Regions from separate parts of the Gordonibacter sp. RACS_AR68 genome, predicted to be linked through region 2. Evidence: predicted binding sites of a transcription regulator. Region 2 holds the regulator's gene; each other region holds the start of a gene.

The links. Region 2 encodes LexA, which represses DNA repair genes until DNA is damaged. Its sites were predicted from a motif close to CNAACANNTGTTNG; they were not measured.
Region 1: a site for LexA is predicted at 3,953-3,966, ahead of uvrB (excinuclease ABC subunit UvrB). Genes of this name have one in related genera too.
Region 3: a site for LexA is predicted at 1,365-1,378, ahead of K9U15_RS04910 (putative DNA modification/repair radical SAM protein). Genes of this name have one in related genera too.

Annotation. Positions count from the first base shown of each region.
Region 1 covers NZ_JAIPUP010000001.1:953,693-963,526, reverse strand. Annotated here, with positions in the region: gene K9U15_RS04135 (MFS transporter) at 1-1,020, shown strand, start outside; gene K9U15_RS04130 (hypothetical protein) at 1,094-1,651, opposite strand; gene uvrB (excinuclease ABC subunit UvrB) at 1,712-3,829, opposite strand; gene K9U15_RS04120 (antitoxin) at 4,014-4,289, opposite strand; gene K9U15_RS04115 (hypothetical protein) at 4,293-4,550, opposite strand; gene coaE (dephospho-CoA kinase) at 4,963-5,559, opposite strand; gene mnmA (tRNA 2-thiouridine(34) synthase MnmA) at 5,556-6,626, opposite strand; gene K9U15_RS04100 (acyltransferase family protein) at 6,826-8,799, shown strand; gene rpsA (30S ribosomal protein S1) at 8,901-9,834, opposite strand, start outside.
Region 2 covers NZ_JAIPUP010000003.1:3,492-13,325, forward strand. Annotated here, with positions in the region: gene K9U15_RS07220 (ATP-binding cassette domain-containing protein) at 1-394, opposite strand, end outside; gene lexA (transcriptional repressor LexA) at 1,204-1,842, shown strand; gene hflX (GTPase HflX) at 2,045-3,364, opposite strand; gene miaA (tRNA (adenosine(37)-N6)-dimethylallyltransferase MiaA) at 3,556-4,491, opposite strand; gene miaB (tRNA (N6-isopentenyl adenosine(37)-C2)-methylthiotransferase MiaB) at 4,481-5,878, opposite strand; gene K9U15_RS07245 (stage V sporulation protein S) at 5,887-6,216, opposite strand; gene K9U15_RS07250 (ATP-binding protein) at 6,416-7,501, opposite strand; gene rny (ribonuclease Y) at 7,514-9,046, opposite strand; gene K9U15_RS07260 (regulatory protein RecX) at 9,336-9,834, opposite strand, start outside.
Region 3 covers NZ_JAIPUP010000002.1:37,553-47,386, forward strand. Annotated here, with positions in the region: gene K9U15_RS04900 (hypothetical protein) at 260-988, shown strand; tRNA gene K9U15_RS04905 (tRNA-Thr) at 1,192-1,266, opposite strand; gene K9U15_RS04910 (putative DNA modification/repair radical SAM protein) at 1,412-2,923, shown strand; gene K9U15_RS04915 (TIGR03915 family putative DNA repair protein) at 2,920-4,023, shown strand; gene K9U15_RS04920 (DUF362 domain-containing protein) at 4,148-5,278, shown strand; gene K9U15_RS04925 (radical SAM protein) at 5,455-6,405, opposite strand; gene K9U15_RS04930 (NAD(P)-binding domain-containing protein) at 6,421-7,374, opposite strand; gene K9U15_RS04935 (DegV family protein) at 7,438-8,364, opposite strand; gene K9U15_RS04940 (DegV family protein) at 8,421-9,323, opposite strand; gene K9U15_RS04945 (nicotinate phosphoribosyltransferase) at 9,381-9,834, opposite strand, start outside.

The sequences.
Region 1 (9,834 bases), on a different contig from region 2:
GGAGTCGGCTTGGTGTCGCTCGGGCTGGGCGTGGCCATCCTCCTGGGCCAGGTATCGTTCGCCCTGCTCATGATACTGGTTGTCGTGCGCAGCATCGGCCAGGCGTTCCACGGGCCGGCCATGATGGCCGCCATGCCGCTGCTCGTGCCCGAGAAGCATCTGCTGCGCATCAACACGCTCGACCAGCTGCTCATGAGCGTGGCGTCCATCGGCGCTCCGGCGTTCGGCATCTTCCTGTACACCACCCTCGGCTTCCATACCGTCATGTTCCTGGACTTCTTCGGCGCGCTCGCAGCCGTGGCGGGCCTCGCCCTGGCGAAGATACCCACCGTCATCGACAAGGCGGCCGAGAACCAGCACGTGCTGGCGAACCTGCGCGACGGCTGGCGCGCTCTGTCGGCAAACCGCGGCCTGGTTATCCTCATAGCCGGCGTGACGGTGGGCATGGTGGCGTTCGCGCCCCTGGGCGCCATCTTCCCGCTCATGACGTTCGACCACTTCGGCGGCGACGGCTACGCGGCCTCGCTCGTGGAGGCCGCGTTCGGCATCGGCATGGTGTGCGGCTCCATCGTGCTCATGGCCTGGGGCGGCGGCAAGAGGCTCGCTCTGCTCATCGGCGTGGCGGCCCTTATCGTAGGCGCCACCACCATGGCCTGCGGTTTCCTTGCACCAAGCATGTTCTGGGCGTTCGTTGCGCTCTGCGCCGTCATGGCGATCGCCTGCGCCTGGTTCAACGGGCCGCTCATCACGCTCATCCAGCGCAACGTGGCCGAGGAGAAGACGGGTCGTGCGCTGGGACTGTCCATGGCGGCTATGGGCTTGGCATCGCCCATTGGCATCGCGCTTGGCGGCATGTTGGCGGAGAGCATCGGAGTTGCCCCGTTCTTCGTGGTAGACGGCGCCATCTGCCTGGTATTGGGCCTCGTGGTGTATCTGCCGAAGAGCGTGCGCGCCCTCGACCATGCGCCGGCCGTCCAGCCGGAGACGGCCGGCGGGCAGACGGCGGAAGCCGAGGCCTAGCGGCGCTTGCCTGCCCTGGTGCTGCGCGCCCGGGCAGGCGGAGCCCATCGCCCGGTTCGGTCCAGGTGCTAGGTCAGGCCGCGTCCGATGATCCCTTTTCGGGCGCCTGCCCAGGCCCGGACCACTCCGGCAGACCAAGGGAAACCGGGCCGTCATGCGCCAGGAACACGCCTTCTGCCCTTGCCTCGCGCATGACGATGGACGCGCATTCCTCGTCCTCGTAGTCGCGCGCGATCTTCAGCAGAGCCGCAAGCGACTCGGGGCCCTCCTCCGGGAACGCGAACTCATCGGCGTCAAAGCATGCCTGCAACGCCTCCGGATCGTGCCGCGTGACGGCTTGGGAGAAGTCGACGAATTCGTCACCCTCTCTATCGGTGGAGAGCGGCACCACCCACACGACTGCGAACCATATGAGCACGGGGACGCTCACCGCGTACAGCACGATGGGCACGGCCGCAAGGCCTTTGAGCCGCTTGCCCTGCTCGCGCCGTGCCTTCGCGCGGCACGCGAACACGATGCTCACCACGGTTGCCGCCACGAACATCGCCAGCGCAAGCGCCACCATGCCCAAGATGACGAACGCCACGGCGCCCATCACCGACAGCATGACCATGACCGATATCCCGCCCATTTCCCCTGCCCCTTTACTCGCCGGCCTTCGATGCCCCCGCATCCGTCGCCGGTCCCGCGCCTACGAGCGGCGGCTCGACCCGTAGGCGGCGTTCTTGCGGTTGCCGAAGGCGCTGCCCTTGCGGGCGCCCTTCTTCAAGTCCTTCAGCACGTCCTCCTCGCTCGCGCCTTCCACGCTCGCGCGCAGCTTCACCACCTGGTCGCGCAGGCGGGCCGCCTCCTCGTAGTCCATGCTCTGGGACGCCGAGGCCATCTCGTCCTCCATGGAGGCTATGATGCGCAGCACCTCCTCGCGCGAGAGCGCGGCCAGCTCGGCATTCACCTGCTCGGCCGTGGTGTTGCCCACCTCGTCGGTCACGTAGTCCATGATGTCGTTGATGGCCTTGCGGATGGTCTGCGGCTCTATGCCGTGGTCCTCGTTGTACTGCATCTGTATGGAGCGGCGGCGCTTCGTCTCGTCGATGGCAAGCGCCATGGAGTCGGTCATCTTGTCGGCGTACATGATGACCTGGCCCGACACGTTGCGGGCGGCGCGGCCGATGGTCTGGATGAGCGAGCGGTGGTTGCGCAGGAACCCCTCCTTGTCGGCATCGAGGATGGCCACGAGCGAGACCTCGGGCAAATCCAGGCCCTCGCGCAGCAGGTTGATGCCCACGAGCACGTCGAACTTGCCCTGGCGCAGCTCGCGCAGGATCTCCACGCGTTCGAGCGTGGCGATGTCCGAGTGCATGTAACGCGCCTTCACGCCCTGGTCAAGCAAGTGGTCGGTCAAATCCTCCGCCATCTTCTTCGTGAGGGTGGTAATGAGCACGCGCTCGTCGCGGGCGGCACGGTCCTTGGACTCGTCGATGATGTCGTCGATCTGGGAGGCGCTCCCGCGCACGATGATCTCGGGGTCCAGCAGGCCGGTCGGGCGGATGATCTGCTCCACCTGCTGCTGCGACACCTTCTGCTCGTAGTCGCCCGGCGTGGCCGACACGTACACGAACTGCGGAATGCGCTCTTCGAACTCGTCGAAGCGCAAGGGGCGGTTGTCCAGGCAGCTGGGCAGGCGGAACCCGTGCTCGGCCAGCGTGATCTTGCGCGAGCGGTCGCCCTCGTGCATGCCGCGGATCTGCGGCACCGTCACGTGGCTCTCGTCGATGATGCAGAGGAAGTCCTTCGGGAAGTAGTCGATGAGCGTGTAGGGCGGCTCGCCCGGCGAGCGCCCGTCGATGTGGCGCGAGTAGTTCTCGATGCCGGAGCAGAAGCCCATCGTCTCCATCATCTCCAGATCGTAGTTCGTGCGCATCTCCAAACGCTGCGCCTCGAGCAGCTTGCCCTCCTCCTTGAACTGCTGCAGGCGCTCGCGCAGCTCGTCGCGGATGGTGCCGAGCGCGCGGTCCATCTTCGGGCGCGTGGCCACGTAGTGCGACGCGGGCCAGATGGGCAGCGCCTCGAACTCGTTCACCACCTCGCCCGTGACGTTGTCCACTTCCGCAATGCGCTCTATCTCGTCGCCCCAGAACTCGATGCGCAACGGGTTGTCCGCATAGGGCGGGAACACGTCCAGGTTGTCGCCGCGCACGCGGAACGTGCCGCGCTTCAGCTCGTAGTCGTTGCGGTCGTACTGGATGTCGATGAGATCGTGGATGACGTCGTCGCGGTCCATCTCCTTCTGCTTGTCCACGAACACCGCCATGCCGGCATAGTCCATGGGCGAGCCGATGCCGTAGATGCACGACACCGAGGCCACCACGATGCAGTCGCGCCGCGAGAGCAGGGCCGAAGTGGCCGCATGGCGCAGCTTCTCCACTTCCTCGTTGATGGAGGCGTCCTTCTCGATGAACGTGTCGGACGAGGGCACGTAGGCCTCGGGCTGGTAGTAGTCGTAATACGACACGAAGTACACCACGGAGTTGTTCGGGAAGAACTCCTTCAGCTCGCTGGCCAGCTGGGCCGCGAGCGTCTTGTTCGGCGCCATGACCAGCGTGGGCTTCTGCACGGCCTCGATGGTCTTGGCCATGGTGAACGTCTTGCCCGAGCCCGTCACACCCAGGAGCGTCTGGTAGCGCAGGCCGTCCTCGACCCCGCGGGCCAGCTTCTCGATGGCCTGCGGCTGGTCGCCCGACGGCTCGTAGGGCGACACCACCTTGAGAGGTGTCGTTGCCAGCCGCACCTCCGGCAGCTTGCCCTCCATCTCGAGGCCTTCGATATTCGAAAGATGCGCCACGTAAGCTCCTTCCCGAAGAGAACGCCGCATGCCGAAGGACACCGACGAGAGGGTTCATCGACCACTCAGTCTAGCACAGCAGAAGCAAAATGAACATATGTTCGTGATTCAACCGTTATCTTCCCCATCTTTCGAGATGATGTCGAGCTGCCTAGGCGCTTGCCAAATCCTTGCGAACCAAGCTGCGCAGGTAATCCGACCGGCTCATGCCCAGCTTCGACGCCCGCTCGTCCATAGCCGCAACCTTCTGCGGCGTGTCCTTAAACCCGACGAACTGCAACGGCTCCCCGAATTTGAGGGGTCGCCCCACAATGATCTCGCCCACCTGCTCGCCAGGCAAGATGCCCTGCGCTGCTTCCTTCTCCCATTCATCAAGCTGCTCGGCGGTGACCCCGAACATCTCCTCAAGCTCTTTCGCTGTCTTCACGTTCTACCTCCCTGTCAGCCCGAACTCTGCCAAAACGCTCGCTGTCGGCGGCGTCATTGCATGGTATATCAGCACACCGTACCATTTGTCGACGCCGACCATCTGGACGAGGCGTCCATCGCTGCAAAACCCAAGGGCTACCACACGATCCTCTTTCGGTGCCCTACGATGTTGCTTCCTCGCGTAGTTCTTCCAAGCATACAGGATCTCTTCCTCGGTCAACCCATGCTTGAGCGCGTGCAAATCAACCAGCACTTCCATCGGGCGATCACCTATTCCTTTTTGTTAAACGAAATTGTAAAACGTAAATGGCGCAGCGTCAAGGAAGGCAGGGCACGGAGAGCGACCCGCACTTCCTCTCGTCGTTTTTCAGATGAAGGTTTCCATGGCAGACCCCTCTTCCGGTTCCGAAAGCTGGAGAGGATCTTGCAAGCGTGGTACGGGCGGACGCGGAACACCGTCGCCATCTATGGGCCGCCCTCCCGCATTGCGGCATCGGGCAGGCGCTTGCACTGGCTCTTTTCGACAAATCACATGGTAGCACAAAAAAGAACATCCGTACTTATAAAACGGATGTTCTAATATAATTTTTCGAACATGATGCTGGCCCACGCCGGACGCGACTAAAAGCTCGGGAAGGGCCCGCCCAAGGGGCATCCTCGCCGTCTAGTCTTTACAGGCCTTTCTCGTACTCTCCCCACCAGGCTATCACCTGGTTGTGCAGTTCCTCGGGGGTGCCGTCGTTGTTGAACACCACGTCGGCGGCCTCGATGCGGTCGGCATCGGTGATCTGGCGGGCGATGCGGCGGCGCACATCGGCCTCGTCGAAGCCCGACGCCACGGCGCGCTCGATGCGCACGTCCAGCGGTGCCAGCACGGCGATAACGACATCGGCATCGTAGGCGAGCGAGGACGTGCGGTTCTTGAACACGGAATGCTCCACCACCACGGCCGGATGGCCCGCGGCCTCCAGCTCGGCCACCTTGTCGCGGTAGGCGTCCTCGATGCGCGGCACGGTGATGCGGTTGAGCTTGCGCGTCTCGGCGGGACTCACGAACGCCTTGTGGGCGAGCGCCTTGCGGTTCACCTCGTCGCCGTCCATGATGTCGACGCCGAACGTGTCCACCAGCTCTTCCCTCACCGTGTCCCAGGCGAGCACGTCGTGGCCCACCTTGTCGAGGTCGATGTACGGCAGGCCCGCATCCACAAGGGCCTTGCGGGCAGTCGACTTCCCGGCGCCCATGCCGCCGATGATGAACAGCTTCTTCATACCGATGCTACCTCCTCGATCATGCCGCCTCCGAGCACGGTGTCGCCCACGGAGAAGACGGCGAACTGTCCCGGCGCCGTGGTCGGCTGCGGCTCGCGCAGCACTGCGCGAACGCGCCCTTCGGGTTCGGGCTCTATGATACACGGAACGGCCCGGCTACGGTACCGCAGTTTCACGCTGGCGGCACGCGGCTCGTCCAGGCACACGAAGGCCTGCCACCTCACCGGGCCCACGAGCACGTTCGCAATGCGGGCCTCGTCGGCGAACCCCACCACCAGCTCGCCCGTTTCGGACCGCTTGCCCACTACGTAGTACGGCTCGCGCGCGGCCACGCCGATGCCCTTGCGCTGCCCCACGGTGAAACCTGACAGCCCGTCATGCCGGCCGAGCACGGCACCCGCGCAGTCCACGATGGCGCCCGGCGGATCGTCTACGCCCCGCTCGCGCAGAAACGCACGATAGTCTCCCTCGATGAAGCACACATCCTGGCTCTCCGGCTTCTCGGCCACGGGAAGCCCTAGGTCGGCGGCTAGCATGCGCACCTCCGCCTTCGTCGTGCCGCCCAGCGGCAGCACAAGGCGCGCCAGCTGCTCCTGCGAGAGCAGCGCCAGCATGTAGCTCTGGTCCTTGCGGGCGTCGAGCGCGCACTTCACCACGTAACGTCCGTTGTCCGCAAGCTGTGCGATGCGGGCGTAATGGCCGGTGGCCACGACGTCGCAGCCCAGCTCGTCGGCCGCGTCCAGCAAGGAGGGCAGCTTGCAGCAGGCGTTGCAGCCCACGCAGGGGCTCGGCGTGAGGCCTGCCGCGTAGGCATCCACGAACGGCTGGACCACCGCGCTCTCGAACAGGGCTGCGCAGTCCCGCTCCACATGGCGCAGGCCCAGCCGGGCGCACACCGCCGCCGCGTCGTCGGCGGCGCGGTCGGCCGCCGCATCGTCGGTGAAGCGGCAGGTGACGCCTACCACTTCGTAGCCTGCGCGCATAAGCAGTGCGGCGGATACCGCGCTATCCACCCCGCCGCTCATACCCAGCGCAACGCGCCGTGCGCCGTTCTCGCCCGTTGCCATCTTCCCTCCTTTTGCATCTTCTTTCGTCGCCAGTATAAAGGAAGCGATGCCCGTGCAGCGCAGCGCTTCAACTATACGTGAAGAGCCTACGCAGAAGGAGCGCAGCGCGGTATGATACGCTCTCGGCGCTTGACGGAGCGCTATACTGGATCCTGCGCATCCCGCGCATCGACCGCAAACGCAACAAGGGGGATCGCACGTGTCGGGCTCGAAATCCCGTTATATACCGGCGCTCGACGGCCTGCGAGCTTTCGCCGTGCTCGCCGTTATCGCCTACCATATGCGCATGCCCTGGGCACCCGGCGGCCTGCTGGGCGTCACCGTCTTCTTCGTGCTGTCAGGCTACCTTATAACCAGCTTGCTGCTCATCGAGCACGACGAATCGGGCACGATCGACCTTCCGCGCTTCTGGCTGCGCCGCGTCCGTCGGCTCGTGCCCGCCATCGTGCTCGTCGTCGTTTGCACGGCCGTGCTCTGCACCCTGTTCAACCACGCCCTGCTCACGAAGATGCGCCCCGACGTCCTGCCGTCTCTGCTCTTCTTCAACAACTGGTGGCAGATATTCCACGACGTGTCCTACTTCGAGGCGCTCGGCGCGCCGTCGCCGCTTGCGCACTTCTGGTCGCTGGCCATCGAGGAGCAGTTCTACCTCGTGTGGCCCGTGGCTCTGCTCGCCGCGCTGAAGCTGGGAGCGAGGAAGGGCACGGTGCGCAACGTCGTGCTCGTGCTGGCCGCGCTCTCCGCACTGGAGATGGCGCTGCTGTTCGACCCCGCCGCCGACCCGAGCCGCGTGTACTACGGCACCGACACACGGGCGTTTTCGCTGCTCATCGGCGCATGGCTGGCGTTCGTGTGGCCGTCGCACCTATTGGGCGCCAAAAGCGGCGTGCGCCTGACGAAGCGCGAGCGCTCCGTGCTCGACGGCGTGGGGGCCGCGGCGCTCGCGGGCTTGCTGCTGCTGGTGGTGTTCTCGAACGGGTTCTCGCCCTTCCTGTACCGGGGCGGGCTCGTGCTGTGCTCGATGCTCACCGCCTTGGTCATCGCGGTCATGGTGCATCCGGCCAGCATCATCGGGCGCGTTGCGGGCGCGAGGCCGCTCGTGTGGATAGGCAAGCGCAGCTACGGCATCTACCTGTGGCACTACCCGTTGCTGCTGCTCATGGACCCGGGCGGCATCAGCGACACGCCTTGGTGGCTCTACCTGCTGCAGCTGGCGGCCGTGTTCGGCTGCGCCGCGCTGTCGTACCGCTTCGTGGAGAACCCCTTCCGCCACGGGGCCTTCGGCCGTCTGGTGAGGAAGGTACGCTCGGGCGAGGCGTCGCTGCCGGACTGGCTGCGCACGCACGCCGTGCCTGCCGTGGGCGCCGGCGCGCTCGTGATCGTGGCCGCAGGCGGGCTGGCGCTCGTGCCGCCCACCTCGGCCTTGGAGGGCGGCGACCTGCTGAAGCAGGCCGAGCAGGGCCAGACGAGCCCCTCGGGCCAGGCCCAGGCAGATCCGTCGGGGCAACCGTTGGCGGAGGAGTCGCCGCAGGAGCCCGAAGGCTCCGCGCCCGTCGCCGACGAGCAACCGAAGCTCGATGTGCTCATGATAGGCGACTCGGTATCGGTGCGCTCCGTGCCCTATTTCCAAGAGCGCTTCCCCCACGGCGCCATCGACGCCGCCGTGAACCGCCAGATCTACGTGGGAAGGGAAGTGTACGACTCGTATCGCGACCAGGGCCTTGTAGGCGGCATCGTCGTGTTGGCGCTGGGCACGAACGGCCCGGCTACCGATGGGCAGCTGGACGATATCGTCGCCGATGTGGGAACCGACAAACAGCTCTGGCTCGTGAACACCCGCAGCCCGCAAGACTGGGTATCCTCCACGAACGACGTGCTGGCAGGCGCTGCCGAGCGCTATGGGAACGTCCATCTCATCGACTGGTTCGGCGCAAGCGCCGGACGCGACGAGCTCTTCGACGGCGACGGCACCCACCTGACCGAGGAGGGCGCGCGCGTCTATATCGACCTCGTGCACGACGCCGTGGCCAGCTACCTGCCGCAGCATGCCGAAGATGCTGCCGCTCCCGCCGTGCAAACCCCCATCGACCTGGCTCTCGCTGAAATCGAGGGAGCTTACCGCTCCGCGCTGGACGCGGCATCCCGCGACCTCCTCGGGTCGATCGAGCGCTAAACATCCGGCTCAAGGGCCGAACGGGCCGGCTGCGCCAACGACTCCTCATAAAGCAAAGAGGGCCCCTCTTTCGAGGGGCCCTCGTACAATCGGCGGGGAAGCTACTCCGCAGCCGGCTCCTCGGCGGGAGCGGCAGCCGGAGCGGCCTCTTCCTTCTTCTCGGCCTTCTTCTTGGCCGGCTTCTCCTCGGCCTGGATGGACTCGTCCACCTCGATCTCGAAGCCGAGCTCCTCGGCGGCGGCCTTCATGGACAGGGAGATGCGGCGACGCTCGGGGTTGATCTCCATGACCTTGACCTTCACCTCGTCGCCGGCCTTCACGACCTGCGCGGGGGTGTCGATGTGGCGCTGCGACATCTCGGAGATGTGCACGAGGCCCTCGATGGACTGGCCCAGCTCGATGAACGCGCCGAACGGCACGATCTTCGTCACCTTGCCGTCGACGATGGTGCCCACCGGGTAGCTCTCGACGAGCTTGATCCACGGATCCTCCGTCGTCTGCTTGAGGCCGAGCGAGATGCGCTCGCGCTGCAGATCGACGTCCAGGACCTCCACCTCGACCTCGTCGCCCACCTTGACGACCTCGGACGGATGGTTGACATGGTTCCAGGACAGCTCGGAGATGTGCACCAGGCCGTCGATGCCGCCGAGGTCGACGAACGCGCCGAAGTCGACGATCGAGGAGACGGTGCCCTTGAGGCGCATGCCCTTCGAGAGCTTCGCGAGGATCTCGGCGCGCTCGTTCTTGCGGCCCTCCTCGAGCAGCACGCGGCGGGACAGGACGACGTTGTTGCGGTTGCGGTCCATCTCGATGACGCGGGCCTCGATCTCGGTGTTGAGGTACATGTCGAGGTCCTTGACGCGACGGAGGTCGACCAGCGACGCCGGCAGGAAGCCGCGCAGGCCGATGTCGAGGATCAGGCCGCCCTTGACGACTTCGATGACCTCGCCCGTGACCACTTCGCCGGCCTTGAACTTCTCTTCGACGCGGATCCATGCGCGCTCGTACTCGGCACGCTTCTTGGAAAGGATCAGG
Region 2 (9,834 bases):
GCAGCACAGGATCGGCTGCGAGGGCACATGCTATCTGGATACGCTTGCACTCGCCATGTGACAGGGTGTCGTAGCGCCATAGCCATGCGTCGTCGATGCCGAGCAGGTAGCGCAGGCGCACGGCCTCGGGGCGGTAGTCGTAGGAGAACTCCTCGAGCCCCGTTGGCGCGACATCGGTCGACTGGGCGCAGAACGATCCTGCGACCTGCGGAGAAACGCTTCCTTTCTGGGGCTCGAGCATCCCGCATACGATCTTGAGCAACGTGCTCTTGCCGGCTCCGTTCGGGCCGACCACGCCGGTCCAGCCGGGCGCGAACACGGCGGATGCGTCATCGAGCGCCAAGGCATCGGCGCCGTCGTAGGTATAGGTAAGATGGCGGGCTGAAACGAACACGGAAGGGCCTCCCTTCGAGAGGCACCGGATTCAATGCTTTTCGCGCTGGCAACCTGGCGCCGATGAGACGGCGAGGCTAGGGATAGGAACATCAAGGAACAGCAACGAAAGCGCACCCGGTGCGGAGCTTGCATGACCTGGCGGGTGCCCGAAGGCTTTCGTTAGAACTTCATGTTCCTTGTCTCCTTCTCGAAGGCCGCATTCACAGCAGCCTGTCTGGGATTTCGGTTCAAAAGGCAGTCTACCACATGAACCTGCAAGGAGGAAGGGTCCTGCGGGGTGGAAAGGCGATGGAACGGCAGCGCCATGGTGGCGAGGATGCCGCGCAGTCACAGAAATGCAGTATCCATGGGCGTTCCGAAGTCGCTAGAAGCTGATGAAAATGCTGAGGAAGGCGAAAACGGAGAAGACGCATCCGGCAAGAGCGCCTTGCCACGGCCTCACACGGCCGTAAGCGCGACCTGCCGCACTGCCATGACGAAGAACCCGCGCCATCTCCGTAGCGCCAAGTCTGCGAGCACGGCACGCAGCAGACGGTACCTGACGCGCGTGCGAATGCTGCAGCGGCGCGCAAGCACCTTGGGAACCGCTCCCTGGAAACTCGATGATAGCCCCGGCTGCGGATACACGGTTGAACTCCGGCTGCAGGGCCGACGTGCCATCGAAGGGGCACCGCATCTCGAAATTCTTCATCTTTCTGCCTCCTAGGCCTTGCGTAGAACCTTTGTTCGCATATATAATAGAACGAACAAAAGTTCATGTCAATACGTATTTAAAACATTTGTTCGTTCAAGGGAAAGGAACGGGGCATGTCCGACAAAGTGACGAAACGCCAGAAGGCGGTGCTCGACTGCATCGAGGAGTGCATCCGCGAGAAGGGCTACGGTCCCACGGTGCGCGAGGTCTGCCAAAGCTTGGGCCTTTCCTCCCCTTCGACAGTCCACGTGCACCTCAAAGCACTCGAGGACAAGGGGCTCATCAAGCGCGATCCCCTCAAGTCGCGTTCCATCGCGCTCACCTATCCGCTTGGCGATGCAGAGAGCACTTCCAACGTCATCAAGCCCAGCTTCAACAAGGTGGTGAACGTGCCGCTCGTGGGCAATGTGGCGGCCGGCTCCCCCATCCTCGCCGAGGAGAACATCACCGACACCATCTCGCTTCCCACCGACATCGTGGGCGATGCACCGTCGTTCCTGCTGTCGGTACGGGGCGAATCGATGATCGAGGCGGGCATCAACGACGGCGACTACGTGGTGGTGAAAGAACAGCCCGTCGCCAACAACGGCGACATCGTCGTGGCCATCATCGACGACGGCGCGACGGTCAAGCGCTTCTACAAGGAATCCGACCATATCCGCCTGCAGCCGGAGAACTCCACGATGGAGCCCATCATCACCACCGACTGCTCCATCGCGGGCAAGGTAGTGGCGGTGTTCCGTCGCCTGTAGGCGACGCCTTGCGGGGCCCTGCCGAAGGAGCGAGACGCCCTGTTGGATTACGGCCCCTGCAGGAGAAACGCCGGCCTTGGGATGAGGGGCGCTCGTTCGTCCCGAGACCGACCGGTGATCCGAGATCGCGTCATCCGGTCGCAAACTACTTGGTTAGAGTTACTCTAACCAAGTAGTTTGCAGCTTTCTGAAAGGGACGTGCCTAACAGTCCTTCTCCGCCACGTAGGGGCGAAACAGGCCGGCAAAGGACGGAGCAGCCAACATGACGAGGTGCGTACCGTCCTCCTCGTGCTTTTCCGACAGGATATGGCAACGCTCGTGCGCGAGGGAGACGAGATCTCCCCGGTTGTAGGGAATCACTATGGCGAGATGCTCGTCCTGCGCCGAGGCGACACGGGCGATATGCCCGACAAGCTCGCTTATGCCCTCCCCTGTTGCCGCCGATACGAATTGGGCCTGTGGATGACGCGCCTTGAGAGCATCGAAATGTTCCTTGTCGAGCAGGTCGCATTTGTTGAATACGAGCACGCGAAGCAAATCTTGAGCTTCGATCTGCCCGAGCACGTCCTCCACCGCAGCGATCTGCGCCTCGTACTCGTCCGACGACGCATCCACCACATGCAGCACGAGATCGGCTCCCGTGATCTCGTCGAGCGTGGACTTGAACGCCTCGATGAGCGTGGTCGGCAGCTTCTGGATGAACCCGACCGTGTCGGTGACGGTGATCTCGCGCCCTTCGGGCAGCTCGAACTTGCGCGTAGTGGAGTCCAGCGTGGCGAACAGCTTGTCGTAGGCCAGCACGTCCGCGTTCGTCAAGCGGTTGAGCAGGCTCGACTTTCCGGCGTTCGTGTAACCGGCCAGCGCCACTTTGAACATGCCGCTCTCGTAGCGGCTCTCGCGCTGGATGGCGCGTACCTCGGCCAGGTGCTTGAGCTCGCGCTTGATGGACGTGATGCGCTTGCGCACCATGCGACGGTCGACCTCGAGCTGGCTCTCGCCCTCGCCGAAGCGCGAGCCCACGCCGCCGCCCATGCGGTTCGAGGCCAAGTGGGCCCACATGCCGCGCAAACGCGGCAGCAGGTACTCGTTCTGGGCGAGCCGCACCTGCAGGCGGCCCTCCTTGCTGGTGGCATGCAGCGCGAAGATGTCGAGGATGAGCGCCGTGCGGTCGATGACCTTCACTTCCTTGCCGACTACCTTCTCGAGGTTCGACTGCTGCGAGGGCGTGAGCTCGTCGTCGAACACCACGAGATCGGCCGCGTGGGCGCGTGCCAGCTCGGCAACCTCCTCGGCCTTGCCCGAGCCGACGAACGTGCGCGGGTTCGGCGCGTCGAGCTTTTGCGTGGTGACGGCCGCAACGTCGGCGCCCGCCGTGTCCACGAGACGCTCGAGCTCGGCAAGCGACGAGGCCAGCGGCCAGGAGGCGCCGGGGCGGTCGACGCCCACCAGCACGGCCTTCTCGCGGCGCTCTTCGGAAACGGGGATCGCGCCCCGCGTGATTACGGATTCAAATTCAGACATGGAGCCAACCTTTCGAAGCAAGAAGGGACACGCCGGCGCGGATGGCGGCGTGCGGAGACAGTCGGGCGCGGTCGCAACCGCTAGAGAAACGCGTGTGCTGTCTGCATGATAGGTGCTCCGATCTTGAAGGCTCGGCAGGGTCGGCCTGCAGAACCGTATCATACCACAAGCTCGCCCTGCTGCGGAAACGCTCAGGCAACGACGCCTCCCACCAAGGAAAGCGCCTCGGCTGCCTGGGCCGCGGGGTCAGGGTCGGTTGCATCTATCCAGCGGATGCGCCGGTCCTTGCGGAACCAAGTGCGCTGCCGCTTCGCGTAGCGGTGCGTGGCCGTCTTGATGCACGACGCAGCTTCCTCCATCGTCGTCTCCCCCTCGAGGGCGGCGACGACCTCCTTGTACCCGATAGCCTGGGGAGCCGTGATGCCGTCCCGGAATCCGCTTTGCAGCAAACGCGCCACCTCGTCCACGAGCCCGGCGTCGAACATGGCGTCGACGCGCGCGTCGATGCGCGCGTTGAGCGCCGTCGGATCCACGGACAGCCCTATGAAGCATGCCGGTACCAGCTGTGGGATGCTCGCCAGCTTCGCGCGCTGCTCGGCCAGGCTTGTGCCGTCCTCCAACAGCTCGAAGGCGCGCACGACGCGCTTGACGTCGGCGGCGGGCACGATGGCGGCACTCGCGGGATCGCGCTCGCGCAGCAGCTCCCACAGGGCGCCGGCGCCTTGCTCGCCGGCAAGGCGGTTGTAATGCTCGCGCACAGGATTGCCCGTTTGCTCCCCCTTCGGGAACTCGTAGGCGTCGATGGCCGCGCGCACGTACAGGCCGGTGCCGCCGCACAGCACGGCACGCCTCCCGCGCGCGGCGATGTCCTCGAAGCAGGCGCGGGCGTATTCCTGGAAGAGGGCCGCCGAGTACGGCTCGCCGGGGTCGGCGAGGTCGAGGCCGTGGTGGGGCACAAGCCGCTCGTCGGGGGCGAGCTTGCCCGTGCCGATGTCCATGCCGCGGTACACCTGCATGGAATCGGCGCTCACCACCTCGCCATCGAGCGCGAGGGCGACGGCCTGCGCAAGGGCGGACTTGCCCGAGGCTGTGGGGCCGACGATGCAGACGACGGGGTCAGCGCCCATCCGCCGCCTCCGCGGGCGGCACGGCACCGCCCGCCACCTCGCCTGCCAGGTACCACGTCTTCGCCTCGTCGATGCGCACGCGCACCGTGGTACCGGCCAGCTCCTCGATCGAGGCGCCTTCGGGCAGCGGCGCATGCACGGTCTGGTTCTTCGGGCTCTTGCCCGCGAGCAGGCCCGCATCGCGCTTGGAAGCGCCCTCCACCAGCACGTCGACCGTGCTCCCCAGGTCGACCTGGTTCGCCTCGAAGGCCCGCTTCTGCACGAGATCGACCAGACGGTCGAACCGCCCCTGGATCACGTCGCGTGGCGTGGGATCGTCGACCGAGGCGGCAGGCGTGCCCTCGCGCTTGGAGTAGATGAACGTGAACACCTGGTGGTAGCCCACCTCGTCCACAAGGCGGTACGTGTCTTCGAAGTCCTTCGCCGTCTCGCCGGGGAATCCCACGATGATGTCGGTGGAGAGCGCGATCTCCGGCAGCGCCTCGCGCAGCTTGCGCACGAGCTCCAGGTAATGGGCGCGCGTGTAGCGGCGGTTCATGGCGGCGAGCACGGCATCGGAGCCGGACTGCACGGGCAGGTGCAGCGCCGGCATGAGCGAGCGCAGCGTGCCGAACCTGCCGATGACCTCGTCGGTGAGGTCCTTCGGATGGCTCGTCGCGAAGCGCAGGCGCTCGATGCCCGTGGCGTCGAGCGCATCGAGCACGGCCGCGAAGCGGGGCGAGCCGTACAGGTCGCGGCCGTAGGAGTTCACGTTCTGGCCCAGAAGGGTGATCTCCTTCACGCCGGCGGCCACGTAGCCCTCCGCCTCGGCTACGATATCCTCGAGCGGGCGCGACTTCTCTCGGCCGCGCACGTAGGGCACGATGCAGTACGAGCAGAAGTTGTTGCAACCCTGCGCGATGGGAAGCCAAGCGGCCCACGCGTGCTCGCGCGCCGTCGGCAGCTCCGAGGCAAACGACGAGCCGGCGTCGAGCACCTCCACGTGATGGCCCCCCTCGTCGAGCGCCTCTTCCAGCAGTCGCGGAAGCGAGCCCAGGTTGTGCGTGCCGAACACCACGTCCAGGTGCGGCAGCTCATCGACGAGCTTCTGCCCGTCGCGCTGCCCGATGCAGCCGCCCACGGCCACGACGCGCTTGGACAGGGGGGTGCCGGCGCGCAGCGGAGTGTTCTTGAGCGAGGCCACCTGACCGTAGAGGCGCGTGTCGGCGGCTTCGCGCACGCAGCACGTCATGAACACGACGAGGTCGGCATCCTCGATGGCATCGACGGGCAGCGCGCCCAGGCCTTCGAGCATGCCGGCGACGCGCTCGGAATCGTGCTTGTTCATCTGGCAGCCGAACGTGCGGATGCAGAACGCGAGGTTCGTGAACGGGGTATGCGTGTGCATGGCGATCCTCAGTGCGCAGGGGCGGACGGGGCGGCTTCCGCTTCCCCGCCGGCAGCGGGCATGGAGACGCCGCGCGTGTAGCGCGGTTCGACTGCGAAGCGAATGGCCGTGCGGTACTCGCCGTCGATAACGATGTCCGCAAAGGAGGGCACGCAGGCGATCTCGATGCCCACGGGCGACAGGAAACCGCGCGAGATGGCGATGGCCTTCACGGCTTGGTTCACCGCTCCGGCCCCGACGGCCTGTATCTCCACGCCGACGCCGTCCTTCACCATGCCGGCGATGGCTCCGGCCACGGAAGCGGGCGACGATTTCGATGAAACCTTCAGGCAGCCGATGTCCGGCTTGTGCTCGGGTGCGGTCATGCATATCCTTCGTCGTTTGAGTACGTTGCTCGTGCGTTTGGCGTGCGTTCAATATGCGTGCGGCGCCCGCGCGCCGCTTTTTCACGGTACCGTTATTCTAGCTATTAATGGTATGGCGTGCAACCTGCGGATATGGCCGTTCGCCGACCAGGCGGCGCAGCTTATGCGGAACTTAGCGGAGCTTGCTCACGGGGATATGGATGCGGATGCCGTCCTTGCCCACGCGCACCTCGGGCTGCACGTCGGGCTCCAAGTAGTAGCGTTGCGCGACGTCGCGGTAGGCGGCGGCCACCTGGCCCGCGAAGTCGTCCAGATCCTCGCGGGCCAGCTTGAGACCCCGCGCGTCTTCGGAGGCGGACGGGGCTGCGGTGCGCGGGGCTGCAGGCTCGGGAGCGTCGTTGCCGATGCGCACGCGGTCGAGCAGAGGGGACAGCGGCGTTATCTCGCCGTCCAGCACGCGGCGCGCCGAACGCTCGGACAGGGCGAGCCCCAGCGACCCGGCTATGCCCGCGAGCTCCGCCGGGTCTGCGGCGAGGGCCAGGCGCTTGCACACGGGCAGCTCGTCGGCATGCCCGAACGCGCGCGATGCCGCCGTGAGCGACGAGAGGCCGAACGCGTAGAGCGTGGCCACGACGTCGGTCACGGAGCCCAGGTAGACGGTGCAGTCGCGGCGGCACTCGAGAGCGAACTCGCACACGGTGCGCAGAATGTTCTTCGGCCCCCGCACGGCCACGGTCCCCGCGTCGGTGCGCTCGAAGACGGGAAAGCTGGACTGGTCGGCCTTCTCCCCCACGCGTGCCAGGTCTGTCTCCACGACGAACGAGGAACCCAGACCTGCATCCGAGGCGGCTATGCGCGCCGTCTCGGCGTTCACGGCGATGGAGTACAGGGCCATGCCGCGGCCGTGCACGCCCCACTTGTCCAAGTGCATGGTATCGAGCTTGGAGGTGACGCGCGGCTCGAACACCCGCTCGTGCAGAGCGGGCGGAACGCCGTCGCCGTCGTCCACCATGACGATGCGCCGGCGGCCGCCCTCGCGGGACACGGCCGCGAACACGCTCTTGGCATGGGCGTCGCGCGCGTTGCGCAGCATCTCGATGACGATGTCCTCCGTGGAGCGGATGTCGTGGGCGGCTTGCCGCCGCTCGGCCTCCGCGCTCCTCAAACGGACGAAACCATCCCCGAGGTCTGCCTCGACCCGGAGATGGCTGTCGCCGCTGACGTTCTCTATGAAGGCTTCCAGCGAGCCGTCGGCCATGCCGGGGTCGCCTTACTTCGCGACGCCGACCGCGCGGCTCTCGCGGATGACCACGACCTTCACCTGGCCGGGGTACTGCATCTCGTTCTCTATGCGGTGCGCGATGTCGTGGGCGAGCACGGTCGTGGCGGCCTCGTCCACCACCTCGGGCTCCACCATCACGCGCACTTCGCGACCGGCCTGGATAGCGTAGGTGCGCTCCACGCCCTTGTAGGAGTTCGCGATCTCCTCGAGCTTCTCGAGGCGCTTGATGTAGGCGTCGAGCGTCTCCTTGCGGGCGCCGGGGCGGGCAGCCGACACGGCGTCGGCGGCCTGCACGAGCACGGCGAGCACGCTCGAGGGCTCCACGTCGTTGTGGTGCGCCTCGATGGCATGGACGATGTCCTGCTTCTCGCCGAAGCGGCGCGCCAGGTCGGCGCCGATGACGGCATGGCTGCCCTCGACCTCGTGGTCGACGGCCTTGCCCAGGTCGTGCAAGAGCCCTGCGCGCTTGGCCGGGATGGGGTCGAGCCCCAGCTCCGCAGCCATGACGCCCGAGAGGTAGGCCACCTCGAGCGAGTGGTTCAGCACGTTCTGGCCGTAGGAGGTGCGGTAGCGCAGGCGGCCGAGCGTGCGCACGAGCTCGGGATGCAGGTCGTGGATGCCGGTGTCGAAGGCGGCCTGCTCGCCCGCCTCCTGCACGCGCTGGTTCACGAACGCCTCGGCCTTGCCGAACATCTCCTCGATGCGCGCCGGGTGGATGCGCCCGTCGGCCACGAGGTTCTCCATGGTCACGCGGCCTATCTCGCGGCGCACCGGGTCGAAGCACGAGATGGTCACGCACTCCGGGGTGTCGTCGATGATGAGGTTCGTGCCGGTGAGCTGCTCGAACGAGCGGATGTTGCGGCCCTCGCGCCCGATGATGCGGCCCTTGAGGTCATCCGACGGGATATGGATGGCGCTCACCGTGTTCTCGGCGGAGTGGTCGGCCGCCACGCGCTGGATGGCCAGGCTCAGGATGGAGCGGGCCTTCTTGTCGGCCTCGGCCTTCGTGCGGGCCTCGGAGTCGCGGATGATGGCGGCGGACTCGTGCACGACCTCGTCCTTGAGGGTGTCGAGCAGCTCGGCTTTCGCCTCCTCCGGCGTCATGCCGGCCACGCGCTCCAGGCGGCGGTCGATCTCCCGGGCAGCTTCCTCGAGGTCGCGCTCGCGACGGTCGAGCTGGCCCTGCTGGGACGATATCTGATGCTCGCGGGCGTCGAGCGACTCCACGCGGCGATCGAGCGACTCCTCGCGCTGCGACACGCGGTTCTCCGCGGCGCGCACCTCGCGCATGCGCTCCTTGTTCTCGGCCTGGGCCTCCTGCTTCAGCTTCAGGACTTCGTCCTTGGCTTCGACGATGGCCTCGCGACGCAGTGTTTCGGCTTGACGTTTCGCGTCGGCCACCACGGTCTCGGCCTCTTGCGCCGCACGTTTCGCGGACGAGCTGGCCAGGAAGCGGGCACCGACGAAGCCGAGGGCGATGCCTATCACGGCACCGATGAGCAGCCAGATGATCTCGGGCATGCCTCCCCCTTTCGTTTTGGTTTCTGATATGCGTTGTTCACATTGCTCGGTTTACATAAAAAGGCCGGTTCCACGAACCGGGCATGAGCGAAGAGCACGCAATACGGGGGCGATCATATGGAATTGTATCTATATGAAATACCCTATCGGGTACGTCTCACTCAAGCTATACCACATGATAAGGCTTGTTCCCCATTTGGTGAAGTCCTGTCAGAAAAATAGCGGAAAACGAGGTCGGTGGGCGGTTTTGAGCTCTGCGGGCCGCGCTGCATGCGCACAATGCAGGCAATCAGCACTGGCACTCCTCCCCCTCGCTCCAAACACGGGCGGCGGTGGAAGCCACCGACGCTCCGAAGCCCTTCTGGACAAGGCGGCGGAACGCGGCGTCGCGCCCGTTCTTCGCGCGGGGAGGCTTGCGGTCGAGCAGGGCGAGCGCGCGCTCCACCTCGCTCTCGTGGTCGACGGCGAACTCTTCGGGCCAACCGGGCACGACGGACGCGTCGATGCCCAGGGCGTCGAGCTCGGCCGCGATCCCCTGGGCCCCGCGGCCCTGGGACAGGCGGCTGCGCACCAGCACCTCGGCATAGCGGGCGTCGTCAACGAGCCCGCAGGAGAGCGCACGGTCCACCGCGGCGGACGCCGCCTCGGGCGCGAAGCCCTCGCGCGCGAGGCGCGCCCGCAGCGCGGCCGAGGCTTGCTCGCGCGCGAGGGCGAGGCGCTCGATCTTGCGGAAGGCGCGCTCGGCTTCGTCGGCAGCGGAGGCTCCGGTTCGCGCCGCCAGCGGGACA
Region 3 (9,834 bases), on a different contig from region 2:
AGCCATGTCTGCCTCGCATGCGAGGCAGACGGGCACGACCGACGCGCAAGGCCGGCATGTCACGCTGCACCCACCGACGCGCGCTGCCGCCCTCCCCTGCGACCGGCTGAAACGGGGAGGGGCACCCCCAGCCCCCTTCCCCCTCCTGCTCCCTCCCGCCCGCTCCTCCGGTGGCAGCCGGCCCGGCCCCCTCCTCGCCCGTCTGCTATCATGGACCCGTATCACGCGACATGCCCTCCCGCCGACGACAGGAGACGCCATGGCCCGCTCTTCGAACCTCCCCGAACCCACCGCATCCGCCGCTCCCGTCCGCGCGCTCGGAGCGCGCCGCCTGCTGCTGGCGCTCGCCGTCGTCCTGGCGCTCTACGCCGTCGACCTGGCGTGCGCGGCCACCGTGCCCGCCTCGGCCCACGCGTTCGCCGTGAACGTGGCCGTGCCGTTCGACCTCATGGTGTGCGTGCCCGCCGCGTTCTACCTGCTGGTGGTGCGCCGCCGCGGCCTCACGCCCCTGGCCGTGCTGCCAGTGGTGTGGGCGGGGTACCTCGCGGCGTCCCAGCTGGCCGCGCCGGGGCTGCTCTCGCCGCTGGCGGTCTCCGCGGCGGCGGGGTCGGCCGGCACGTTCTCGCTGCTGCCGCCGCTGTTCGCCGCCTCCTTGTACGCCCTTCTGTGGCTCGTGGCCGCCGCGCGCGCCAGCGTGCTGAACCCGCTGCTCGTGGACGACGAGACGCTCACCGTGCGCTGGGCCGCCTTCGTCTGCGAGGACGTGCCGCTGCGCCTCGTGACCGGCGTGGGTGCCGCCGCGCCCGACGTCCCCAAGCGCGAGCGCCTCGACCTGGGCGTCATGGGCGCCCCGCCCTGTTGGATCGAGCTCTCCGAGCCCCTGGAGGTCCGCACGCTCGCCGGAACGCGCCGCCCCGTGCGCGCCATCAACGTGTCGCCCGACAACGCCGCCGCCTTCAAGCGCCTGGTGGGAGCGCGCCTGCGCTAACGGCAGCGCTGGCGCATCGCAGGCCGCGACGAGACGGCCCCGGCCCGGGCATCGCCCGCCCCAGCCGGGCCTGCCAAGCGAGCCATGCCCGGGCCGACCGCAGCCGTGCAAGCCGACCCGGGCAGACCGCAGCCACCCGCACCCCTCGAGCCGCACGGCGACGAAAAAGGCCGGGGGCTGTGCGCCTCCGGCCTGCTGTTTCCTGGAGCCAGTGACAGGACTCGAACCTGCAACCCACAGTTTACAAAACTGTTGCGCTACCATTGCGCCACACTGGCATAAGAATTGTCGTGCCTGCGTATTGTACGACATCCTGCCCGTTTCGGGAAGAAGCATCCCCCATCTTGACAACGAATATCCGTTCGCCCATACTAAGCGAACAGATATTCTCGCGAACACTTGATCTGGCGAACGGGCGTGCGTATGGAACTGATCGACAAACTGGAGATACTTGCCGATGCGGCGAAATACGACGTGGCCTGCACTTCCTCGGGCATCGACCGCGACGCCCAGAAGGGGAAGCTTGGCAACACGATGGCGGCGGGATGCTGCCACAGCTTCGCGGCGGACGGGCGCTGCATCACGCTCTTGAAGGTGCTCATGACCAACGTGTGCGTCTACGACTGCGCCTACTGCGTGAACCGCTGTTCCAACGAGATGAGGCGCGCCGCCTTCACGCCGCAGGAGCTGGCCGACCTCACCATAGCGTTCTACCGTCGCAATTACATCGAGGGGCTGTTCTTAAGCTCGGGCGTCATCAAGAGCCCCGACTACACCACCGAGCTCATGATCCAGACGCTGTCGCTCCTGCGGGGCGAGCACGGCTTCCGCGGCTACATCCACGCCAAGGCCGTGCCCGGCACCTCCCCCGAGCTCGTGGACGAGCTGGGGCATCTGGCCGACCGCATGAGCGTGAACATGGAGCTGCCCTCGCAGCAGAGCCTGGCCCTGCTCGCCCCCGAGAAGAACAAGCAGCAGATCATCGCCCCCATGCGCCAGATCCGCGACAACATCGCCGTGGACAAGGACACCCGCGCGCTCGTGCGCAAGAACACGACCTACATGAAGGCGGTCAAGCCGAAGAAGAAGGAGCGGGCCTTCGTGCCCGCCGGCCAGTCCACGCAGATGATCGTGGGGGCCACGCCCGAGAGCGACTTCCAGATACTCAACCTCTCGGCCGCGCTCTACCGCACGCTCTCGCTCAAGCGCGTGTTCTTCAGCGCCTACACGCCCGTGAACGACGACGCGCGTCTGCCCGGCACCGACGCCCTGCAGCTCAACCGCGAGCACCGGCTCTACCAGGCGGACTGGCTCCTGCGCTTCTACCGCTTCGACGTCACCGAGATCATCGACGAGGAGCACCCGTTCCTGGACCCCGAGGTCGACCCGAAGGCGAACTGGGCCCTCAACAACCTGGACTTCTTCCCCGTGGAGGTGAACAAGGCGCCGCTCGAGGCACTGCTGCGCGTACCCGGCATCGGCGTGAAGGGCGCGCACTCCATCATGCGCGCCCGGCGCTCCACCACGCTCGGCGAGCGCGAGCTGCGCAAGCTGGGCATCGCCTACAAGCGGGCGCGCTTCTTCATCACCTGCAACGGCAGCTACGCCGGCCAGGGAACGGACTTCTCTCGAGAGGGCCTGCGGGCGCATTTAGCCGCAACGCCGAAGGGCGGCGGCCACGGCCGTCGCGCAGACAAAGCCATCCCCGGCCAGCTGAGCCTGTTCGAGAGCGTGGAGACGCCCGAGAAGGCCCGCATCGCGCAGGGTGCGGGGGCCGATCCCCGCGGGCACTTGGGCGCGGCGACAGGCGGTCGCCTGGGAACGGCGCCCGCCGGACAGCTCGGCGGCAGGGCGAACGGACAGCGCCACGGGAATGCCGACGGCGCGTTTGGCTGGCAGCACGCCCTCGAGCAACCCGAGGCGGCCTGCGCATGAGCACCGACCACGGAACCGGCTTCGAACGGCCCTCGGGAGCTGCGGCGGCCGAGGCCGGTTCCGGCCGCTCGGCCGCCCCGGACAAGGGGGCGGGCGGCCGTGCGGCCGCTTTGGCTGCGACGGGAGCGGGACGGGAGCCCGCCGCAGCCGGCGATGCCCCCCATGGGCCGGTAACGCCGGAAGAGCCGCTCCCCGACGTGGCCTACGCCTACGACGGGACGCTGGAAGGCCTGCTCTCGGCGGTGTTCGAGGCGTACGAGCGCCGAGAGGACCCGCAGGACGTCACGGCCCAGGCCGCACTCCAGCCGCGCCTCGGGCAGACGGTGCGCTTCGTGGAGACGGACGTGGAGCGCGCCGTGCGCGTCCAGCGCGGCATCAAGCGCGTCTGCGGCCACGCCGCCTACGACGCCGTCATGCGCGCCTCGCTCTCGGACGAGCCGGACGCCGGCACCGTCGTCTACCGCTTCGTGCGCTACGCCATGGCGGCCAAGCGCCCGCACGACTGCACGGGGTGCCGCCGGCGCGGCTCGTGCAGCGGGCCCATGGCCTCTTCGCGGCCCACCGATTCCCTCGGCTGCTCGGGCAAGGCGCGAGGCAGCGTGCTGAACGACCTGGCCCATCCTGCGGTGGAGCCCCTGCACCGCCTCGTGCGCTCCGTGGGCAACGAGCGCCACCACATGGTGCAGTTCCTGCGCTTCGAGCACCTGGAGAACGGCGTGTGGCTCGCCCGCTGCAACCCCAAGGCCTCGGTGGTGCCGCTGCTCATGGACTGGTTCGCCGGCCGCTTCAACACGCAGCCCTTCATCATCTACGACGAGGTGCACCGTCTGGCGGGCGTCTACGAGGGGCGCGACTGGTACCTCGTGCGCACCGACGAGCTGGACGTGCCCGACCGCGCCGCGGAGGAGGGTCTCATGCAGGCCGCCTGGAAGCGCTTCTACCGCACCGTCGCCGTGGAGGCCCGCTACAACCCGGAGCTCCGCCGCCAGTTCATGCCCAAGCGCCTGTGGAAGAACATCCTGGAGATGCACGAGGACCTCCCCGGCACCGAGCTGGCCCGCGCCGCCGCCCCGCAAGCCGAGCGCCTCTGGCGCGGTTGAGGGAGGGGGAGCTACGGCAGCATCTCCCGCAGCCGGGCGTTTCCCCGGAACCCGCGAGGCACTATCATGGAACCCGACGAGAGAACCGCACGGTGCGGCGGCGAGCCGCAAGAAGGAGGATCCCATGGAACCGGCCAAGGTGTACTTCACGGACTTCCGCACGCAGGCGTTCGGCGACGGGCTGCCCACGAAGCTGAAGAAGCTCGCCCGCCGCGCGGGCATCGCGGATTTGGACCTCGACGGCAAGTTCGTGGCCGTCAAGCTGCACTTCGGCGAGCTGGGCAACGTGAGCTACCTGCGCCCCAACTACGCGCGCGCCCTCGTGGACGTGGTGAAGGAGCTGGGCGGCAAGCCGTTCCTCACCGACTGCAACACCATGTACCCCGGCAGCCGCAAGAACGCCCTCGAGCATCTGGAGTGCGCATGGGAGAACGGCTTCACGCCGCTCACGGCGGGCTGTCCCATCCTCATCGGCGACGGCCTGAAGGGCACCGACGACGTGGAGGTGCCGGTTGCGGGCGGCGAGTACGTGAAGGCGGCGAAGATCGGCCGCGCCATCATGGACGCCGACGTGTTCGTGAGCCTCACGCACTTCAAGGGCCACGAGCTCACCGGATTCGGCGGCGCCATCAAGAACATCGGCATGGGCTGTGGCTCGCGCGCCGGCAAGGCCGAGCAGCACAGCAACGGCCAGCCCGAGATCGACGCAGAGAAGTGCCGCGGCTGCAAGAAGTGCCTGCCCGAGTGCGCGAACGGCGGCCTCGTGTTCGACGAGGCCGCCCGGAAGATGGGCGTGGACAAGGCGCGCTGCGTAGGCTGCGGGCGCTGCCTGGGCGCCTGCAACTTCGACGCCATCGACTTCGCGCAGGATGCCGCCAACGCCGACCTCAACCGCCGCATGGCCGAGTACGCGAAGGCCGTCGTGGACGGCCGGCCGCAGTTCCACGTGTCGCTCGTGGTGGACGTGTCGCCCCACTGCGACTGCCACGCCGAGAACGACGCGCCCATCCTGCCGAACCTGGGGATGTTCGCCTCCACCGACCCGCTCGCCCTCGACCAGGCCTGCGTCGACGCCTGCCTGGCCGCCGCCCCGCTCCCCGGCAGCAAGCTCTCCGACAACCTAGCCACACCCGGCTTCGAAGCCGCCGACGACCATTTCACGAACTCCACCCCCGAGTCGGAATGGCGCACCTGCCTCGAGCACGCCGAGAAGATCGGCCTGGGAACCAGGGACTACGAGCTGGTGAGGATGTAAGCATCTCCCGGGTTGGCGCAGTAAGTCAGCGAGAAGCCCTCTGATTCCGAAGATTGGCGCGTCATGCGGCAGAGCGTACTTCGGTACGCGAAGGCAAGCATGAAAGCGCCAAGATTCGGAATCAGAGGGCTTCGCAGCGTCGGCATGCTCCGCGGGCCGTAGGCACGCGGAGCAACCTACACCCCCGTCAGGTCGAACGGAGGGATGAAGCTCTCCTCGGCCGCACCGCCCTCCTGCCAGAAGTAGTCCTCCACGCCCAGCCCATCGGCGTAGTCGAGCAGGCGCTCGTAGTCCTCGTCCGGCACGCGGAGGGCGAGCTCCGGGCTGCAGCGCAGCGCCGCCGCGGCGCGCTCGTCGCCCGCGGCGGCGGCATCGGCCAGAACCGGCGTGTACTGGTTCATCAGCGACAGCAGCACGTCGTTGCCGAAGCGCTCGTGCACGAGGCGCACCACGCGCTTCGAGTCCTCGAGCGCCCCCGGAAGCATGAGGTGGCGCACCACCGTCCCGCGCACGAGGCGCGGATCGCCGTCCACCTCGTCGAACTCAGGGGCGCCGGTCTGGCGCGCCATCTCGTCCAAGGCGGCCAGCGCCACGTCCGGGTAGTCCGGCGCCTTCGAGTAGCGCGCCGCCAGCGAGGGGTCGGCGTACTTGAAGTCGGCGAGGTACGCGTCCACGGTGCCCGCGTTCGCCTGCACGGCCGCCACCGTCTCGTAGCCGGAGGTGTTCCATACCACGGGAAGCGCCAGCCCCCGCCCGCGCGCCCGCGCAACGGCGGCGCGCGCCTGCGGCGCGTAATGCGTGGGCGTGACGAAGTTGACGTTCAGCGCCCCCTGCGCCTCCAGCTCCAGGAGCATCTCCGCAAGCCGGCCCACATCCACGGCGCGCCCCACCTGGCCGGCGGCTATCACGGCGTTCTGGCAGTAGCAGCAGAGAAGAGGGCAGTGCGCGAAAAACACGGTGCCGCTGCCGCGGCTGCCGCTGATGGGAGGCTCCTCCCAGAAGTGCAGCGCCGCCCGCGCCACCACGAGCGCATCGTCGGCCCCGCAAACCCCGCGCTCCCCTGCCGCCCGGTCCGCCCCGCACGAGCGCGGGCAGAGGTCGCAGGAGGTTGGAAGGTTGTAGCTCATAGCCTCGTGCGGAGCTTAATTCGCCGAATACGCCCCGAAGCCGCCGGGGAAGTCGCCGCCGTCGCCCTCGTCGTCGTAGTCGTCGTCCTCCCCCGCCTCCTCGGAGGCGTAGGCCTGCTCGGCGCGGGTCCAATCGAGGCCGTTCTCGGCGCAGGCCGCCTCCTCGCCGTACACGAGGGCCAACGCCGAGGGCGCCTTGTCGGCCCCGCCGATCACGGCCAGAAGCTCCAGCAGGTGCAGGCATGCCTCGGCCTGTGGCAGGATGAGGTCCACGTCGTCGGCGGCCATGAGCGCGGCCGACAGCTCGGACATGAGCATCTCCACGGTGTACGCGCCGTCGAAGCGCCCGGCGTTCACGGCCGCGAGCACCTGCTCGGCCTCGGGCGTCGTGGCGCCCGCGCGCCCGAACGTGGCGCCGAACGCGGCGGACGAACGCTGCACGGCGCGGTAGAGCGCGTCGGCCTCGATGGCGGACATGATCTGCGCCGACGTCTGCAGCGTGTAGGCTGCGCGCGCGAGCTGTGCCGACCCCGGGCCGCCCGTTTCCTGCACGGTGCCCACGAGCGCGTCCAGCACGGGGCGCGCCGCCTCCACGTCGTCCTCCTCGCCTCCCACCAGGCACATGAGGTTGTCCCGGTCGGAGAGGGCGTCGGGCTGCATGGGGTCGGCCACCACGAGCGGCGCCTCGATGGATGCCAGGTCGCTCACGATGGCCACGGCGTTCAGCTCGCGCGCGAAGCTCGGCGTGGAGGCCGACAGGTCCACGAGCACCGTGTGCGGCGACGCCGCCTGCACGATGCCGTTCTCGTCGAAGTACGCGTCCTCGAGCGCCGTCTGGGACGTGCAGTACGTCACGACCATGCCGGCGCTCGCCACGTCGTCCGTGCGCGTCCAGCCCGCCGCGTCCAGGCGCTCCCGCACCACGTCGCCCACCGCGTCGTTCCCGATAAATGCATACCGCTTGTCCATAGGAGCAGCCCCTTTCCGGGCGTCGTTTCTCGAATGCGTGCCGCGCGCCTCGTCGGCGCGCGCCTATCCCTGCTTGACCTTGCGCGCGATGCGGTCGGCCACCGACATGTCCTCGCGCTTGTCGCCGCCCCAGAACACGACGGCTATCATGCCCGGCCCCACGTGCGAGCCGATGACAGGCCCGATGCTGCTCTCCAAGAACAGGATGGAGTCGTCCACCTTGCCCAGAGCCTCTTTGAGGCGCCCCACGTCCTTCGGGCAGTCGGCGCCCGCCACCACCACGCACTGGCCGGGAACGCTCTCCGCCACGCGCTTCTGGTAGTACTCGGCCAGCTGCTTGATGCCCTTCTTGCGGCCGCGCGCCACGCCCGCCAGCGACAGCTTGCCGTCCGGCGCGATGGTGAGCATGGGCTTCACGTCCAGCTTGGAACCCGCATAGGCCACCGAGCCCGGGATGCGCCCGCCGCGCCGCAGCGCATCCAGGTCCTCCACCATGAACTCGGCGTCCACGAAGTAGCGGGCTTCCTCGGCCCATTGGGCCAGCTCGCGCGCCGTCAGGCCCTTGTCGCGCTGGCGCAGCGCCTCGTGCACCAGCAACCCCTCCGCCACCGAGGCCAGGTGCGTGTCCACCAGGTAGAGCTCCGCATCGGGATGCTCGGCCATGATCTGGCCGTGCACGAGCACGGCCGCGTCGAAGCTGCCGGACAGCCCGCTTGAAAAGCTCAGGTACACGGTGGGCACGCCGCTCTCGACGGCTCGCTCGAAGGCTGCGCGGAACACCGGCACGGGCACCTGCGCCGTGGTGGGCTCCTCACCGTCGCGCATGGCCTGGTAGAAGTCGTGGGCGCTCGATGCGCGGTACAGGTCGTCGGCGTGCTCCCCGTCGCTCATGACGTAGGGGAACTCGATGAGCTCCACCCCGTCGCGGTCGACTGTCTCGAACGGCAGGTCACAGCACGAGTCGATGATAAGGTTGCAGGAATGCGGCATAGGGGCGTCGGCCTCCTTGTCGAATACGGTTTCGTCCATCGGGCGGGCCGGCACGCTCACGACGTGCACAGGCGCGCCTGCACCGGGGCCGTGAGCTTGCCGGCCAGCGCGCTCGCGCACTCGTAGGCGATGCCCACCGCCGGCCCCACGTGCAGGCCGATGACGGGGCTCACGGGCAGCACCGGCACCGTGCGGCCCAAGAGCGGCTCCACCACCTCGTGGGCCCACGCCACGGCCGGCGTCTTGTCGCCGATGTAGTGCACCACCACGTTCTTCAGCCCGTGCTTCTCCACGTCGTCCTTGAACGTGGCCAATATCTTCTCCAGTGCCTTCTTGCGCGTGCGCACCTTCGCGAGGGTTGTGGCCTTGCCGTCGCTCACCGTGAGCACGGGCGAGAGCTGTATGAGGTTGCCCAGAAGCGCCGCCGCGTTGCCGATGCGCCCGCCCTTCTGAAGGAACGTAAGCGTCTCGGGCGTGAACAAGAAGCGCGTGGACTCGATGCCCTTCAGCACGGCGCGCGTGCAGCCCTCCAGGTCCTCGCCGGCCGCGCGGGCGGCCACGGCGTCGAACACCGGCCACGCCTCGTCGTAGCCGCACGAGCTGGAGTCCACGAGCGCGTAGGAGAAGCCGATGTTGCGGGCGGCCACGGCGCGCGCGGCGCGCACCGCGCCCTCGTAGGCGCCCGAGAGGCCCGTGGAGATGAACACGCCCAGCACCTCGTCGCCTGCCTGCGCGGCCTCCTCGAACACCGCTTCCAACGCAGCCTGCGAGGGCTGGCTCGACGTGGGGATGTTGTCGACCATATCGTAGATGTCCGCGTAGAACGCGTCCAGGTCCATGTCCGCATCGGCCAGCTCGCGGCCGTCGCGGTTCACGTAGAGCGTTATGACGTCGATGCCCGCCTCCCGCGCAGCGTCGGCGGGGATGGAGGCGACCGAATCGGTGAGTATCTTGATCATGGCACGTTACCTTGGGCTAGGGCGCACGGGGCGCGAGGTTATCGTTCTCCCATTAAACTACGCGATGCCGCGCATGCGGGCAACCAATTCGCGGCGGCGCTCAAAAAGACCATATTCGAGGCCCACAGGATAGGTATGCGGGTTCAGCATGCGCTTCTGGCTCTCGTCGAGCAGCGCGAGCCCCTTCTGCGCCCGCGCGCGCGCCGCCTGCGCGTCGCGCCCGGCGGCGTCGAGCACCGTCCTGCCGTCGCGCGCCAGCGGCTCGAGCAGCGTCTTGGAGCACAGCCCCGCAAGGTTCTTCTGCCTAAGATCGTCGGCGGGGTCCACGATCACCTCGCGGCTCTGGTCGCCCGGCGCGTTCACGTCGAACACCATGTCGCCGGCCAGCCGCCCGTTGTCGCAGTAGAAGTAGCGCCGCACGTCCAGCACGCCGGGCGTGGTGAGCTTGCCCACGGACTCCGAGATCTTCAGGCGGTCCGTCCACTCCCGCTCGCCCGGCTCGCGCGTGGCC